Nonomuraea sp. NBC_00507: one gene and its partner. The protein of the gene in region 1 interacts with the protein of each later gene in a pairwise test. Links are inferred from orthologs where the notes say so. Each region holds a gene or a part of one and is shown on either strand. Other genes may lie near its edges.

The links. The genes of interacting proteins can lie anywhere in the genome.
Region 2: the proteins of topA (region 1) and OHA25_RS34365 interact in binary tests that used the Escherichia coli proteins (3 or more experiments, as listed by UniProt). The link is inferred for Nonomuraea sp. NBC_00507 from one-to-one orthologs.

What each region holds. Positions count from the first base shown.
Region 1 is NZ_CP107853.1:1,959,900-1,968,081, reverse strand. What follows is about bases 2,786-6,002. They hold topA (type I DNA topoisomerase), read right to left. Parts: upstream 5,677-6,002; coding sequence 2,986-5,676; downstream 2,786-2,985. Other genes in these bases: OHA25_RS10065 (DUF5703 family protein), read left to right, coding at 5,885-6,002; OHA25_RS10075 (metallophosphoesterase), read right to left, coding at 2,786-2,971. In the rest of the region: tmk (dTMP kinase), read right to left, coding at 1-901; OHA25_RS10080 (helix-turn-helix transcriptional regulator), read right to left, coding at 1,041-1,583; more of OHA25_RS10075, read right to left, coding at 1,655-2,785; more of OHA25_RS10065, read left to right, coding at 6,003-6,052; OHA25_RS10060 (chaplin family protein), read right to left, coding at 6,210-8,182. UniProt on the Escherichia coli protein: Releases the supercoiling and torsional tension of DNA, which is introduced during the DNA replication and transcription, by transiently cleaving and rejoining one strand of the DNA duplex.
Region 2 is NZ_CP107853.1:7,140,830-7,146,824, reverse strand. The notes cover bases 2,530-5,457. They hold OHA25_RS34365 (IMPACT family protein), read right to left. Parts: upstream 4,340-5,457; coding sequence 3,719-4,339; downstream 2,530-3,718. Other genes in these bases: OHA25_RS34355 (MFS transporter), read right to left, coding at 4,768-5,457; OHA25_RS34360 (hypothetical protein), read left to right, coding at 4,422-4,805; OHA25_RS34370 (isochorismate synthase), read left to right, coding at 2,530-3,613. Also shown: OHA25_RS34385 (S1C family serine protease), read right to left, coding at 1-428; OHA25_RS34380 (HNH endonuclease family protein), read left to right, coding at 617-1,330; OHA25_RS34375 (SGNH/GDSL hydrolase family protein), read right to left, coding at 1,327-2,157; more of OHA25_RS34370, read left to right, coding at 2,375-2,529; more of OHA25_RS34355, read right to left, coding at 5,458-5,995.

The DNA.
Region 1 (8,182 bases):
CGCGCAGCAGCCGGAGCCCGAAGAACATGCCCAGCGCCATGCCGACGAAGACCGCCGCGAACACGACACCGTAGGCCGCGTCGCCGCCGCCGAGCGTGCTCACGTAGATCCTCGCCACGCCGACCACGGCCCCACCGGCGGCGAACGCCCCCAGCATGCCGATGATCAGCCCGCGCACCAGCCGGTTGCCGCCGACGAACCGCCAGCCCTCGACGATCTGCTTCAGCACAGAGGGGGTGGAGATCGCGCCGTCCCGCTTGGGGATGTCACGCAACGTGAAGATCAGGAATGCCGACACCAGGTAGGCGCAGGCGTTGACGACCAGCGCCAGCCCGGTGGCGTCCCGGCCGGCCGGGAACGGCACGACGGTCCTGATCAGGTCGCCCGCCACGGACAGCGCCGCGAACAACATGGCCGCGACCGGCGCGCTGCCGTACGTGACCAGCAGGTTGAGCCGGTTGGCCGACTCCAGCTGCTCCTTCGGCACCAGATTGGGCACCGTGGCGTCCTTGGCCGGGACCCAGAACAGGTTGACGCACTCGACCAGGATGGTCGCCACGATGATCCACTGGTAACTGTTGACCACCGGGATCGACAGCACCACGGCGAACCTGGCCAGGTCCGCCGCGAACATCGTCAGCCGCCGGTCGAACCGGTCGGCGAACACGCCCGCGAGCGGCCCTAGCAGCACGGCCGGCAACATCTTGGCGATGAAGACACCGCCGACGGCCAGCGACTGCACACGGTAGTCGTCACCTTGGGTGAGGTTGGCGGCCAGCGCGGTCAGCGCGAGAATGTTGAGCCAGTCACCCAGACTGCACACCGACATGGCCATCCAGAGCCGTCGAAACGGCGCGTTGGCCAGCACGTGGGTAGGGCGGCGTCGGCCAGGGGCAGTCATGATTTCAGGGTATCCAGGTCTTGACCAGAAGCGGGTGGACAAGAGACGAGCCGGATATTCCCGGCGGACTCGTGGCCGAGGGTATTACGTACGCGGCCCCGCGCGCAGGTTACACACCTCGAATGGGTCCCCGAAAATATCACCAATTGAAAACTCCAGTCCCATCTCGAGCCTCTGCTACCAATGGGCCCCACTCGGCCCGGATATCGGGTGGTAGGTCCAGATCGTCCCAGAGCTCGGCGAGCAGCACACCGTCCACGTGGTCGTGCAGTTCCTGAGGACTGCCCTCGCACAACAACAGCGTGTATGCCGCCCTCCGCTCCGCACGGTCGGCCAGGTCGTAGTCGCGGCCACGCAGCCGCGCCATCCCCAGCGCCGCGGCGACCGGCAACCGCCACAACCGGCTCGGCACAGGAAAGGGCCGCGCGGTGAACTCCACCTTCGGCTCCAGCGCCAGCCGGAACCCGGCCGCGTCGAGGATGCGCCCGGCCGTCTCCAGCGTCGGTGACTTTCTGCCGTGCTCATAGGCCGACAGCGTGGTCCGCGACGTGCCGCTGACGGTGGCCAGCGCCTTCTGGTTCATGCACGCGGCGTGCCTGGCCTGCTTGAACAGCAGCCCACCGCGCTCGGCCCAGATGGCGACACCGGACGCCAGCGCCGCCTCCATCGGCGAGGACACCATGGATGATCCTTCCCCGTGCGTATCCGTCCGGATACTACGGCATCATGGCGCCCTGTGGCCACTCGACTACGCTAGGCGAGTTCCAGCATCGTGATCTCGGGCGGGGCCCCGACCCTTACGGGTGGCCCCCAGAACCCGGCGCCCCTGGTGACGTAGACCTGCACCCCGTCCACGGTCGCCAAGCCGGACACCACCGGCTGCTGCAGCCCCACGACCAGGCTGAACGGCGCCATCTGACCGCCGTGCGTGTGCCCGGACAGCTGCAGGTCCACGCCATGGCGGGCGGCCTGGTCGACCTGGACCGGCTGATGCGCGAGCAGCACCGTGGACCGGCTGGTGTCGCGGTTGCCGAGGGCCTTGTCGAAGTCGGGACCGTCACCCTGGGAGGTGCCGTTGAGGTCGTTCACCCCGGCCAGATCGAGGACGGCGCCCTGGTGCCTGATCTCCACGCGCTCGTTTCGCAGCGGGCGTACACCGAGCTGCCCCAACTCCTCGATCCACTCGGCGAACCCGCCGGGGGCGAAGTATTCATGATTGCCGGTCACGAAATATGCCCCGTAGCGGGACTCGATGTCCTTCAGCGGCCGCGCCAGCGCGCCGAGCTGGGCCACCGACCCGTCCACCAGGTCGCCCACGATCGCGACGACGTCGGCCTCGAGCCCGTTGATCATGCGGACGATGCGCTCGGTGTGGGCCTTGCCCGTCAGCGGTCCCAGATGGATGTCGCTGACCACGGCGAACCGCAGGCCGCCGAGCCGCTGGTCCAGGCTCGGTAGCGTGACCTTGACCCGCTCGAGCACCGGATCGCCCAGAGCGCTCGTGATGCCGTAGCCGACCGCGCTCAGCGCGCCGGCCCCGGCGATGGCGGCGGTGGCCCGCCCGAGGAACAACCGCCTGCTCAGCGGAGCAGGGGGCGCGGCCTTCTCAGCCGGCGCGGCCCTCTCACCAAGGGCGCCCCCCTCAGCAGACGGGAGCGTCTCAACCGGCGGAACCGTATCAACCGGCGCGGTCTCAACCTGCGCGGTCTCCTCGACCGGCGCCGCCGTGCCGGCCAGGACCGGGACAGGCTCGAACTCGGCCTCCGGCGCCCGCTTCCGCTCGGCAATGCGCAGGAACAACCCCGCCACAGCCCGCGGAATCTCCAGCACCACCAAGAACAGGAACAGATAGAACAGCAACGCCAGCCAGACGTACCCCGGCCAGGCCAGCCAGTGCCCGAACTCCATCCGCGTGCTGACGAACGTGCCCACGACCAGCGCGAACAGGCCCACCATGCCCCAGGTCAGCGCCTTGCGCAGCCGCCCGGGGCCGGTGGTCGAACGCACCAGCCGGTGCCAGAGGTAATAGTGCGCCAGCAGCACCAGGCCGACGAAGATCAGGACCACCACGTATTAGATGCTACTTACGATTTGGCAGCCGGCTTCTTCGCGGGAGGCTTTTTCGCCGGCGCCTTCCTCGTCGTGGTGGTCTTCTTCGGCGCCGGCGCCCGCTCCCGCCGCTCGGCCAGCAGCTCCGCCGCCCGCTCGATCGTGATGTCCTCGACCGTGTCACCCTTGCGCAGGGAGGCGTTGGTCTCGCCGTCGGTCACGTAGGGGCCGAAGCGCCCCTCCTTCACCACGACCGGCTTCTTGGAGTTGGGGTCGTCGCCCAGCTCGCGCAGCGGCGCCGCTGTAGCGGCCCGCCGCCCACGCGGCTTGGGCTGCGCGAACAGCTCCTTCGCCTGGTCGATGGTGACCGTGAGCAGGGCCTCCTCGGAGGCCAGCGAGCGCGAGTCCGTGCCCTTCTTCAGGTAGGGCCCGAACTTGCCGTTGTACGCCGTGACCTCCTCGCCCTCCAGCTCGCCCACGACCCTGGGGATCGACAGCAGCTTGAGCGCGTCCTCGAGCGTGATCGTGTCCAGCGACATCGTCTTGAACAGCGAGCTCGTACGGGGCTTCGGCGCGTCGGCCTTCTTCGTCCGCCGCTTGGGAGCCTCCTCGTCCACGGGCGGCTCGGGCAGGACCTCCGTCACATAAGGCCCGTACCGGCCGTCCTTGGCCACGATCATGTGCCCGGTCACCGGGTCGTGCCCCAGCTCGCGGTCACCCGTCGGCCGCGAGAACAGCTCCTCGGCCTTCTCCGCGGTCAGCTCGTCGGGCGTCATGTCCTCGGGCACGTTGACCCGGGCGCCCTCCCTGTCCAGGTAGGGGCCGTACCGCCCGACCCGCAGGACGATGTCCGACCCCCTGACCGGGAACGAGCTGATCTCCTTGGCGTCGATGTCGCCGAGGTCGGTGACCATCTCCTTCAGGCCCTCGTCGCCGTCGGAGCCGTAGTAGAACCGCTGCAGCTCCGGCACCCGCTCCGCCCGGTCGTTGGCGATGTCGTCGAGCACCTTCTCCATGTCGGCCGTGAAGTCGTAGTCGACCAGGTTGCCGAAATGCTGCTCCAGCAGGTTGACCACGGCGAACGCCAGGAACGACGGCACCAGCGCCGTGCCCTTCTTGAACACATAGCCGCGGTCGAGGATCGTCCCGATGATCGAGGCGTACGTCGACGGCCGCCCGATCTCCCGATCCTCCAGCTCCTTGACCAGCGACGCCTCGGTGTAACGGGCGGGCGGCTTGGTCGAGTGGCCGGCCACGTCGAGCCTGGTCACGCTGAGCGGGTCGCCTTCGGCCAGGTTGGGCAGCCGCTTCTCGGAGTCGTCGCGGTCGGTCGACGGATCGTCGGCCCCCTCCACGTACGCCTTGAGGAAGCCGTAGAACGTGATCGTCCGGCCGGACGCGCTGAACTCGACGTTCTCCCCGGCCGACGACCTGCCGCTCACCTTCACCGTGACCGACTCGCCGACCGCGTCCTTCATCTGCGAGGACACCGTACGCTGCCAGATCAGCTCGTAGAGGCGGAACATGTCGCCCGACAGCCCGGTCTCGCCCGGCGTGCGGAACTCCTCACCGGAGGGGCGGATCGCCTCGTGGGCCTCCTGCGCACTCTTGACCTTGCTGCTGTAGACGCGGGGCTTGTCCGGGACGTACTCGCGGCCGTACAGCTTGATCGCCTGCGAGCGCGCGGCCGCCACCGCCGTCTCCGACAGCGTGATGCTGTCGGTACGCATGTAGGTGATGAAGCCGTTCTCGTAGAGCCGCTGGGCGACCTGCATCGTGTATTTGGCGGAGAATCCCAGCTTCCGGCTGGCCTCCTGCTGCAATGTGGTCGTCCGGAACGGCGCATACGGCTTGCGCGTGTACGGCTTGCGCTCGACCGACTTGACCGCGAACGACACCCCCTGAAGCCGCCCGGCGAGCTCGCCCGCGGCCGCCTCGGACAGGTGCAGCACATCGGCGTTCTTGAGCCGCCCGGTGCTGGCGAAGTCGCGGCCCTGCGCCACCCGCTTGCCGTCGACCAGGGTCAGCGTCGCGGTGAAGTCGCGCGGACGCTCCTCCGGCTTGTTGGTGTCGAACAGCGCCTGCAGGTCCCAGTAGTGGGCCGACGTGAACGCGATGCGCTCCCGCTCACGCTCCACCACCAGCCGCGTCGCCACGGACTGGACGCGACCCGCCGACAGCTTGGGCTTGACCTTCTTCCACAGCACGGGGCTGACCTCGTAACCGTAGAGCCGGTCGAGGATGCGCCTGGTCTCCTGGGCGTCCACCAGGCGGAGGTTGAGGTCGCGCGGGTTGGCCACGGCGTCCTGGATGGCCTGCGGGGTGATCTCGTGGAACACCATGCGGTGCACCGGAACCTTGGGCTTGAGCACCTCGCGCAGGTGCCAGGCGATGGCCTCGCCCTCGCGGTCCTCGTCGGTGGCCAGATAGAGTTCGTCGGCGTCCTTCAGCAGCTGCCGCAGTTTGGCGACCTGCGACCGCTTGTCGGGGTTGACGACGTACAGCGGCTCGAAGTCGTGCTCGACATTCACCCCGAGACGCGCCCATGGCGCCCCCTTGAACTTCTCAGGGATGTCGTCGGCTCTCTCCGGCAGGTCGCGGATGTGGCCGATGCTCGATTCGACGATGTAGCCGCGCCCGAGGTACCCGGCGATCGTCTTCGCCTTGGCCGGCGACTCGACGATCACCAGGCGTGTTCCGCCGGCGCTGCCGTTCTTGGCTGGCACGCTGCTTCCTACCTCGCTGTTCGCTAGCAAAATCCCCCTGCCGGGAGTCGGCACAGACTGAAAGGTAACCCGACTCGCGGAAATTTCCTTCCCCCGGGCTACCCACTACCTTCCGGGTCCACCCACAAGCACGCAGAATAAGGCCCATCGAGCGGCATGGCGCCCTGACTCACCCTGGAGACTAATCGTTGTGCTCGACTACTCCTACATGGATATCTTCATTCCGCGCGACCTCACTCGCGAAGCAGCACGTCAGCTGCTGACCGAACACGCAGAGTACGGTCAATGGGAGCTCGCGCGCGTACGCGTCCACCCCGACGGGAGCCGTCACGTACGGCTACGCCGCAAGATTATGCGGGTCCGCCGGACGCTCTGAACGCGGACATGGCTTTGCCCGTCCCAGGCCGCGCCCCCGGAACGGGCAAAGCATCTATCGCTGACTGCTCACGGGCTGTGAACAGCAGCCGTACCTGTATACGGACTCGCCGCATCCCTCACTTCCGGCCGGGTCGAAGCCGGAAGGTGTGGCGGGACTACTTGCGGGCGAACCGGATGCGGCGGGCTGACGCGAACAGCGTCGCCGACGCGGCGAACATGGCGCCGAGCGCGAGGGCGAGCAGCGAGCTCGGGTTCATCCCGGTGAGGCCGGCGGGCTGCTCGGCGCTCATCAGGCCGATGCCGCCGATCGGCAGGCCCCGGGTGACGGAGGTCACCGCGCCGCCGACGGGAGTGGAGGAGACCAGGTCGGTCGCCGTGCTGAGCGGGGAGGACGAGCGGGCCGGCGCCGGACGGGAGTGCGCGGTCTTCGACACCTTGGCCGGGGCCTGCGCCTGGACGGGCAGACCGGGCAGCTCGGGCAGCTGCGGCAGGCCGAACGTCCTGGCAACGTCCTCGACCAGCGGCACCGCAGTCACCTGCTGAGTGAGACCGGAAACGGCGTCGAGCTGCGCGGCGCCGACGACGTCCTGTAGCCGAGCGCCATCCGCCAGACCCTGCACCTGCTCGGTCACCGCGGAGACGCCACCGATGGTCTCCTTCAGCGCCCCCGCTGCGGGGACGCTCTCCAGTGCCCCGAACACCGGAACGCTCTCCAGAGCCCCCACGGCCGGGACACCCTGGAGGCCGCCCAGGGCCGGAACGCCGGCCAGCATGGGCAGCAGGCCGCTCTTCGCGGTCGCGGTCTTGCTGACGGTGGCGTGCGTGCGCCCGTACGAGCCGCCGGAACTCTCGTGTCCGGGCCTGCCGACGTTCGCCCCGCCCAGGCATCCGGCCGCCGCGTCGCCCAGGACGGCCACGGCGTTGCCGCAGACGTTCACCGGCGCGGCGATCGGCGCCACGATCTGGTTACCGGCCAGCACACCGCCCCTGCCGGACGTCCGGTTGCCACCGCCGTTACCCGGCGAGACTCCCGCGCCGCCCTTGCAGTGGGCCTCGGAGGCCCCGAGCACCGCGGCCGCGTTGCCGCAGATGTCGACGGGCGCACTGATCGGCGCGACTGTCTGGTTCCCGCTCAGCACACCGCCCACTCCCGACGTACGGTTGCCGCCCGCGCCGGAGTTGCGGACCTTGGCGCCGCCCTTGCAGCCGGCGAAGGCGTGCCCGAGCGCGGCGGCCGCGTTGCCGCAGACGTTGACGGGCGCACTGATCGGCGCGACCGTCTGGTTCCCGCTCAGCACACCGCCCACTCCCGACGTACGGTTGCCGCCCGCGCCGGAGTTGCGGACCTCGGCGCCGCCGTTGCAGCCCGCGGTGGCGTTGCCCGCGGCGTTGCCGCAGACCTCGACCGGCAGGCTGACGGGGGCCACGACCTGGTTGCCGCTGCCCGCGCCGAAGCGCCCGTCGGTGTCGTTGCCCGCGCTCCTGTGGTGCTTGCGGTAGCTCGGCCCGCCGTTGGTCACGGAAGAGCCGCCCTTGCAGCCCGAGAACGCCCGCCCGAACACGGCCACCGAGTTGCCGCAGAGGTTGATCGGCGCACTGATGGGCGCGACGGCCTGGTTGCCGCCCAGCACGCTCCCCTCACCGGACGTACGGTTGCCGCCCGCGCCGGTGCCGTAGACGTTCGCGCCGCCCTTGCACCCCGCCGTGGCGTCGCCGAAGATCGCCACCGCGTTGCCGCAGGCGTTCAGCGGGGCGGAGATGGGCGCGGTGATCTGGTTGCCGCCGAGCACGCTCCCGTCCCCGGAGGTACGGTTGCCGCCCGCGCCGCCCTTGCCCTGGTTGCGAACGCTCGCGCCGCCCTTGCAGCCGGCGTCGGCCTCGCCGAACAGCGCGATCGCGTTGCCGCAGGCGTTGACCGGGGCGCTGATCGGAACGTTGACCTGGTTGCCGCCGCCGACGGAATCGTCACCCGAGGTCCTGCCGGAGATGCCGCTCCTGCCGTTGTTCACGACCTCGGCGCCGCCCTGCGAGGAGGCCTCCGCCGAGCCGGCCGCCCCGACCGCGTTGCCGCTGATGTCGATGGGGAGGGAGATCGGCAGGTCAACCTGGTTGCCGCCGCCGATGGAAC
Region 2 (5,995 bases), 5.2 Mb from region 1 along the record:
ATCAGCCGCACGTTGGACCCGCTGCGTGCGGGCAACGACCGGCCCAGCCCCGACACCACCCCGGCCGTCACCGACCCGGCCAGCCCGAGCGGCGTGCCCACGGCCACCACCAGCTGCCCGACGACCAGCTCGTCGCTGTCGCCGAGCACGGCGGGCGCCGGCGTGGCCGTCTGCGCCCTGATCACGGCCAGATCCGACAGCGGATCGCGACCCACCACCACGAAGTCACCCGAGGTGCCGTCGCCGAACGCGACCGTTCCGGCACGGGAGGAACCGACGACGTGCGCATTGGTCAGCAGGAACCCGTCGGCGGTGAACACCACCGCGGACCCGCTGCCCCGGCCGGCCCGCACGCTGGCCACCTTCGGCAGCAATTCGGCCGCCACGGAAGAGACGACGCGCGAGTAGGCGTCGAGGGGATCCGCCATCACGTGCCCTCCTTTGCTTACAGGATTACACGTTAACTCCGCCTCCCGCCAGGCGGGCGGCCGTCACCGGCGCTGCGCGGGAACGTGAAGATCGGCGTCCGAGTCGATCAGTCACACAACTCTCCCCGTGTCAAAACGGTGGAAGCCGGGAATTTCTCTAGACAACTGGCAAGCTCACGGAGGACCGGTTGAGCACGAAGGACGCCATCGCCCTTCTCGCGGGAGCCGTCATCGTCGTTTCCTTCGTCGGCACCACCAAGACCCCGCCGGCCACCGCCGCCAGCCCGCTGGGCAACGTCAGCGGCACGCTGCCGGGCCTGGCCCCCATCGTCTCCGACGCCGACAAGGCCAAGGCGCGCGACCTCATCCAGCGGCTGCGCGTCAAGAGCTTAGGTCCCAACACCGGCTACGAACGCACCCGGTACGGGGAGAACTGGGCCGACACGGCGACCGGCGTGCCGTACGCGGGCAACGGGTGCCGCACCCGCGACGACCTGCTGACCCGCGACGGCCGCGACGTGACGTACCGGGAGGGCTCGGCCTGCGAGGTCGTGTCGATGACCCTGGACGACCCCTACACGGGCAGGACCATCTTCTGGCACCAGGACAACGCCGACGAGGTGCAGGTCGACCACGTGGTGCCGCTGAACTACGGCTGGCGCATGGGCGCGCCGCGCTGGCCCATGTCCAAGCGGCTCGACTTCGCCCAGGACCCGCTCAACCTGCTGCCGGTCGACGGCGAGGCCAACGAGGAGAAGGACGCCTCCGGGCCGGCGAGCTGGCTGCCGCCGCAGCGGCGCATCCGCTGCGCGTACGTGACCCGCTTCGCGCAGGTCGCGTTCAAGTACAACGTGCCGGTCACCGCGGCCGACAAGAAGACGATGCTGGCGCAGTGCCGCTAACGCGGGTCGATCCAGTCGAAGCCGTTCGTGAACGTCAGCTCGGCCAGCGCCCGCTGCCCGGCCGCGCTCGGGTGGAAGAAGTCCCACTTGCTGACGTGGTCGAGGGTGAAGGGAAAGGTGAACACGGCGCCGCCGTCGGTGTCGCAGCGGGGACCGTAAGCGGCGCAGGCCTGGGCGGCGGCCCGGTTGTAGGCGATCACCCGCTCGCGCACCCGGGTGCGGCGCTCGGTGTCGGCCCGCTTGGTGGAGGACGGGTTGGCCAGCATCGTGGGGCAGATGCGGCCCAGTGTCCAGAACGTCCTGGCCAGCGGGTTGCGCCAGCCCGCCTGCCACAAGCGCCGCAGGTCGGGGATGCTGGCGATGAGCACCCGCGCGCTGGGCATGCCGGCCCGCAGCTCGGCCAGCGCCGCCTCCAGGCGCTGCCGGTAGGTCGCCACCGGAGTCATGGCCTGCTCGGTGCGCGCGCACGCGTCCTGGGCGCCTATGAGAATCGTCACGTAGTCGGCCTTGGCCGCGACCGCCTTCTTCACCTGGCCGAGCAGGTCGGCGCTGGTGGAGCCGGGGACGGCGTAGTTGAGGTTGTGCTTGTGGAGCGTTCCAGACAACCTCGACAGGCGCAGGTAGTGGCTGGTGATCTCCCGATGGTCACCTGTCGACCACGAGCGGGAGGTGCAGGAGACGTACCAGCCGCAGGCGTTGAAGCCGCTGGAGACGGAGTCGCCGAGCGCGGCCATGATCTCGGGTACGGGCTCCGCGGCGGCCTGCGCCGGAGCTGCACCGGACAGGACGACGGCCGCGGCGAGGATGGGGCCCAGGCGAGCGATCATGGCCCCAAGGTAGAGAGCCGATCATGCGCGGACTATGGCGTTGAGGCAAGGTCTGCCATTTCAGGACCGTCTTCATATGGCCGCTTGACAGCCCGAAGATGATCAGGCTGTGACCAATCTCGCATGGCGTCCGGTTTTTTCCGAGTTCGCTGGCCGTAACGTGCCATTCACGGGGGTCCGAGTCGAACATGTTCAGGTCGCGAATAGCATGTCTTGAGTGAGTGTCGCGCTCGGAACAATCCGCCCGCTGCCGGTTCGCACCACCCCCGTGGTCGACCCCGGCAATCTGTCGGCTGGGCTAGCCTCTCTGCCAAGCACGGCGCCGTACGCCTGGATCAGGAACGGCGAGGGACTCGTCGGCTGGGGCGAGGCCGCCAGGGTCGCCGTGCCGCCGGGGCCGGGCAGGTTCGCCTGGGCACGGCAGTGGCTGGCCGGCGTGTTCGGCGACGCGCACGTCGACGACGCAGTCCGCACCCCCGGCTCGGGTCCCGTCGCCTTCGGCAGCTTCACCTTCGACGAGGACGCCGACGGCTCGGTCCTGGTCGTGCCGCAGGCGGTGCTCGCCCGCCGCGACGGCCACGCCTGGCTGACCACCATCGGGGAGGCGCCGCTGCAGACCTTCTCGCCCCTGCGCAACCCCGGCCGCATCAGCTACGGCGACGGCAGCCTCTCCGCCCCGGAGTGGGAGCATGTCGTGGCCCGCGCCGCCCAGCGCATCCGCGACGGCGAGCTGGAGAAGGTCGTGCTCGCCCGCGACCTCGTCGCCACCGCCGAACGCCCCATCGACGTGCGGCTGCTGCTCTCCCGGCTGGCCCGCCGCTACCCCGAGTGCTACACGTTCTCCGTCGCGGGCCTGGTCGGCGCCACCCCCGAGCTGCTGATCCGGCGCACCGGGCAGGAGATCGAGTCGCTCGTGCTGGCCGGCACGACCCCGCGCGGCACCGGACCGGCCGACGACGTCGCCCGCGGGGCCGCGCTGCTCGCCTCGGCGAAGGACCGGCACGAGCACGAATGCGCGATCGCCTCCGTCCGCCAGACCCTCGCCCCGCTGTGCTCATCGCTCACCACCCCGGACGAGCCCGAGCTGCTCATGCTGCCCAACGTCCAGCACCTGGCCAGCCACGTCAGCGGCCGGCTGGCCGACGGGGCGTCGGTGCTGGACGTGGTCGCCGCCATGCACCCCACCGCGGCCGTCGGCGGCACCCCGACCGACACCGCGATCAAGGTCATCCGCGAGCTGGAGGGCATGGACCGGGCCGGATACGCCGGGCCGGTCGGCTGGATCGACGCCCACGGCGACGGTGAGTGGGGCATCGCGCTGCGCTCGGGGCTCATCCAGGGCCGCCGCGCCCGCCTGTTCGCCGGCGGCGGCATCATGGGCGACTCCGACCCGGCCGCCGAGCTGGCCGAGGCGCAGGCCAAGTTCCGCGTCATGCAGTACGCGCTGGAGGGCTGAGCCCGGCTCGGCTCCCCTCAGGGGCCGGGCCGACGCCGCTCAGGGGCCGGGCCGACGCCGCTCAGGGGCCCGGCCGACGCCGCTCAGGGGCCCGGCCGACGCCGCTCAGGCGGGGACGTGGACGTTCTCGCCCACGTCCACGCGCGCCCGGCCGGCCGTCAGCGTGGCAACCCAGTCGGCGAACGTCGCCACCTCGTCCTCCCCCACCGCGACGGCGAACGTGACGTCGCTCGCGTACACCACGTCCTCGACCGCGTAACGTGAGGCCCGCAGATCGTTCTCCACCCGCCCGGCCTGGTCGTGCGCCACCGAGACGCGCACCCGCTTGGCCGGCACCATCCGCACCGGCTCGGCCCGGTCCAGGGTCTCCGTCACCGCCGACCCGTAGGCCCGCACCAGCCCGCCCGCCCCCAGCAGCACACCGCCGAAATAGCGGGTCACCACCGCCACCACGTCGCTGAACCCCCGCCCCACCAGGGCCTGCACCATCGGCGTGCCCGCGGTTCCGCCCGGCTCCCCGTCGTCGTCGCCCTTCTGAATGCGCTGCCCGATGACGTAGGCGGTGCAGTTGTGGGTGGCGTCGGCGTATGCGCGCCGCCGCCCGGCGATGAACGCCGCAGCCTCCTCCACGCTCCGCGCTGGCGCCACGGCGCAGAGGAAGCGCGATCGCCGCACCTCGGTCTCGTGCTCGACGGTGGTGGTGAGAGTGAGGTACGGAGCAGGCACATCCGACAGAGTAATGCCGTCGCCGCCGGAACCATCCGGGCTAGCATCACGTTCATTCCATAAGACCTCGGGGAGCGTCTCCATGGACACTGCGAACGACGTCATGCCCTTCGTCATCTCCGCGATCGGCGCCTACGGCGTGAGCGTGCTGGCCAAGACCAGCGAATTGGCCGCCAACACCCCGGTCGCCCGCGGCGCCCGCATCCTGCAGCGCGTGTTCGGCCGCGGCGACGCCTCCTCCAAGGCGGTGATCGAGGCGGTGGCCGAGGCGAAGCCGGACGACGCGCCCAGTCATAAGGCGTTGAAGCTGGCGATCGTGGCGGCGTTCCGTGCCGATCCTCTCCTGGCGCGCGAAGTCGCCGCGATGTTGCCCCGGGTCATCGCGGAGCGGCCGGTCCCCGTCGGGGGCGAGGACGGCGGCTTGTTCGTCACGGAGGGCGACCCGAGGATCGACTCCCCTCGGTGACGTCCCTCTGCTCCGCTACAGGCGGTCCATGGCCGCGGAGCCGGTCCATGTCGCGGGAGGCGGGTCGCAATCCCGTCAAGGTCGTGGTGAGCGCGTAGGCCACGCCGCAGATCAGCAGCACCGGCGCCACCCCCGCGCCGGCCACCGCCACCCCCGCCAGCACCCCGCCCAGCGGGATGCCGGCCCACGCCAGTGAGCTCCCCAGGGCGTTCACCCGGCCGAGCAGGTGCCGGGGGATCCGCTCGTAGGAGATCGCGCTCAGGATCGGGTTCAGGAACCCGCCGCAGAACCCGCTCACCGCGAGCACCACCACCACCGCCGGCACCGGCACGTCCGCGGCCAGGATGACGAACTTCGGCGGCCCGGCCAGCAGGAAGGCCACGAAGAACACCGGCCTGCGCCGCATCCGGTGCGCGATCGCGGCGGCCACCAGGCTGCCGCCGACCGCGGTCAGACTGATCACGCTGTTGTTCAACCCGAGGACGGCGGGCCCGTGGCCGGACTCCTTCGCCCACACGGGCGCGAGCACCTGGCCGTAGGCCGCGTCCAACAGGTTGGTGACGGCGACCATGACGATCATCGCGCGCAGCATGGGCTCGCCGCGCAGGAACACGAAGCCCTGGCCGAAGCGCCGCCAGTATCCCTCGCGCGCCTCCCGCTCCTGCGTGCGATGTCCCATGCCGCGCGGCAACGCCACCGCGACGATCATCGACCCGAGCGCGAAGCAGACGGCGCTGACGCCCAGGGCGCCCAGCGAGCCGAGCAGCGCCACCAGTGCGCCACCCACCGCGGGGCCCACCGTCGAGGCCAGCCGGTCCGTCACACCCATCAGCCCGGTGGCCCGCTCCAGCGGCACCCGCCCGCGCTCAGCCGCCTCCGGAACCATGACCTCCTTGGCCAGGTCTCCCGGCCCGCGGGCCGCGCCGATCACGGCGACCGCCACGATGATCACGCCCAGCGGCAACCGGCCGAGCATGAACAGCAGAACCACCGCGACGGCGGCCAAGGCGCTCACGACGTCGGCGACCCATGAGATCCGGCGCGGTCCCATCCGGTCGACGAGCGGCCCCGTCAACGCCTTGACCAGCACGTACGGGGCCATCTCCGCGAACGCCACCACCCCGGTCCACACCGCGCTGCCAGTGGTCGTCAGCACGAACCAGGGCAGCGCGATGGCCGACACCCGCGTC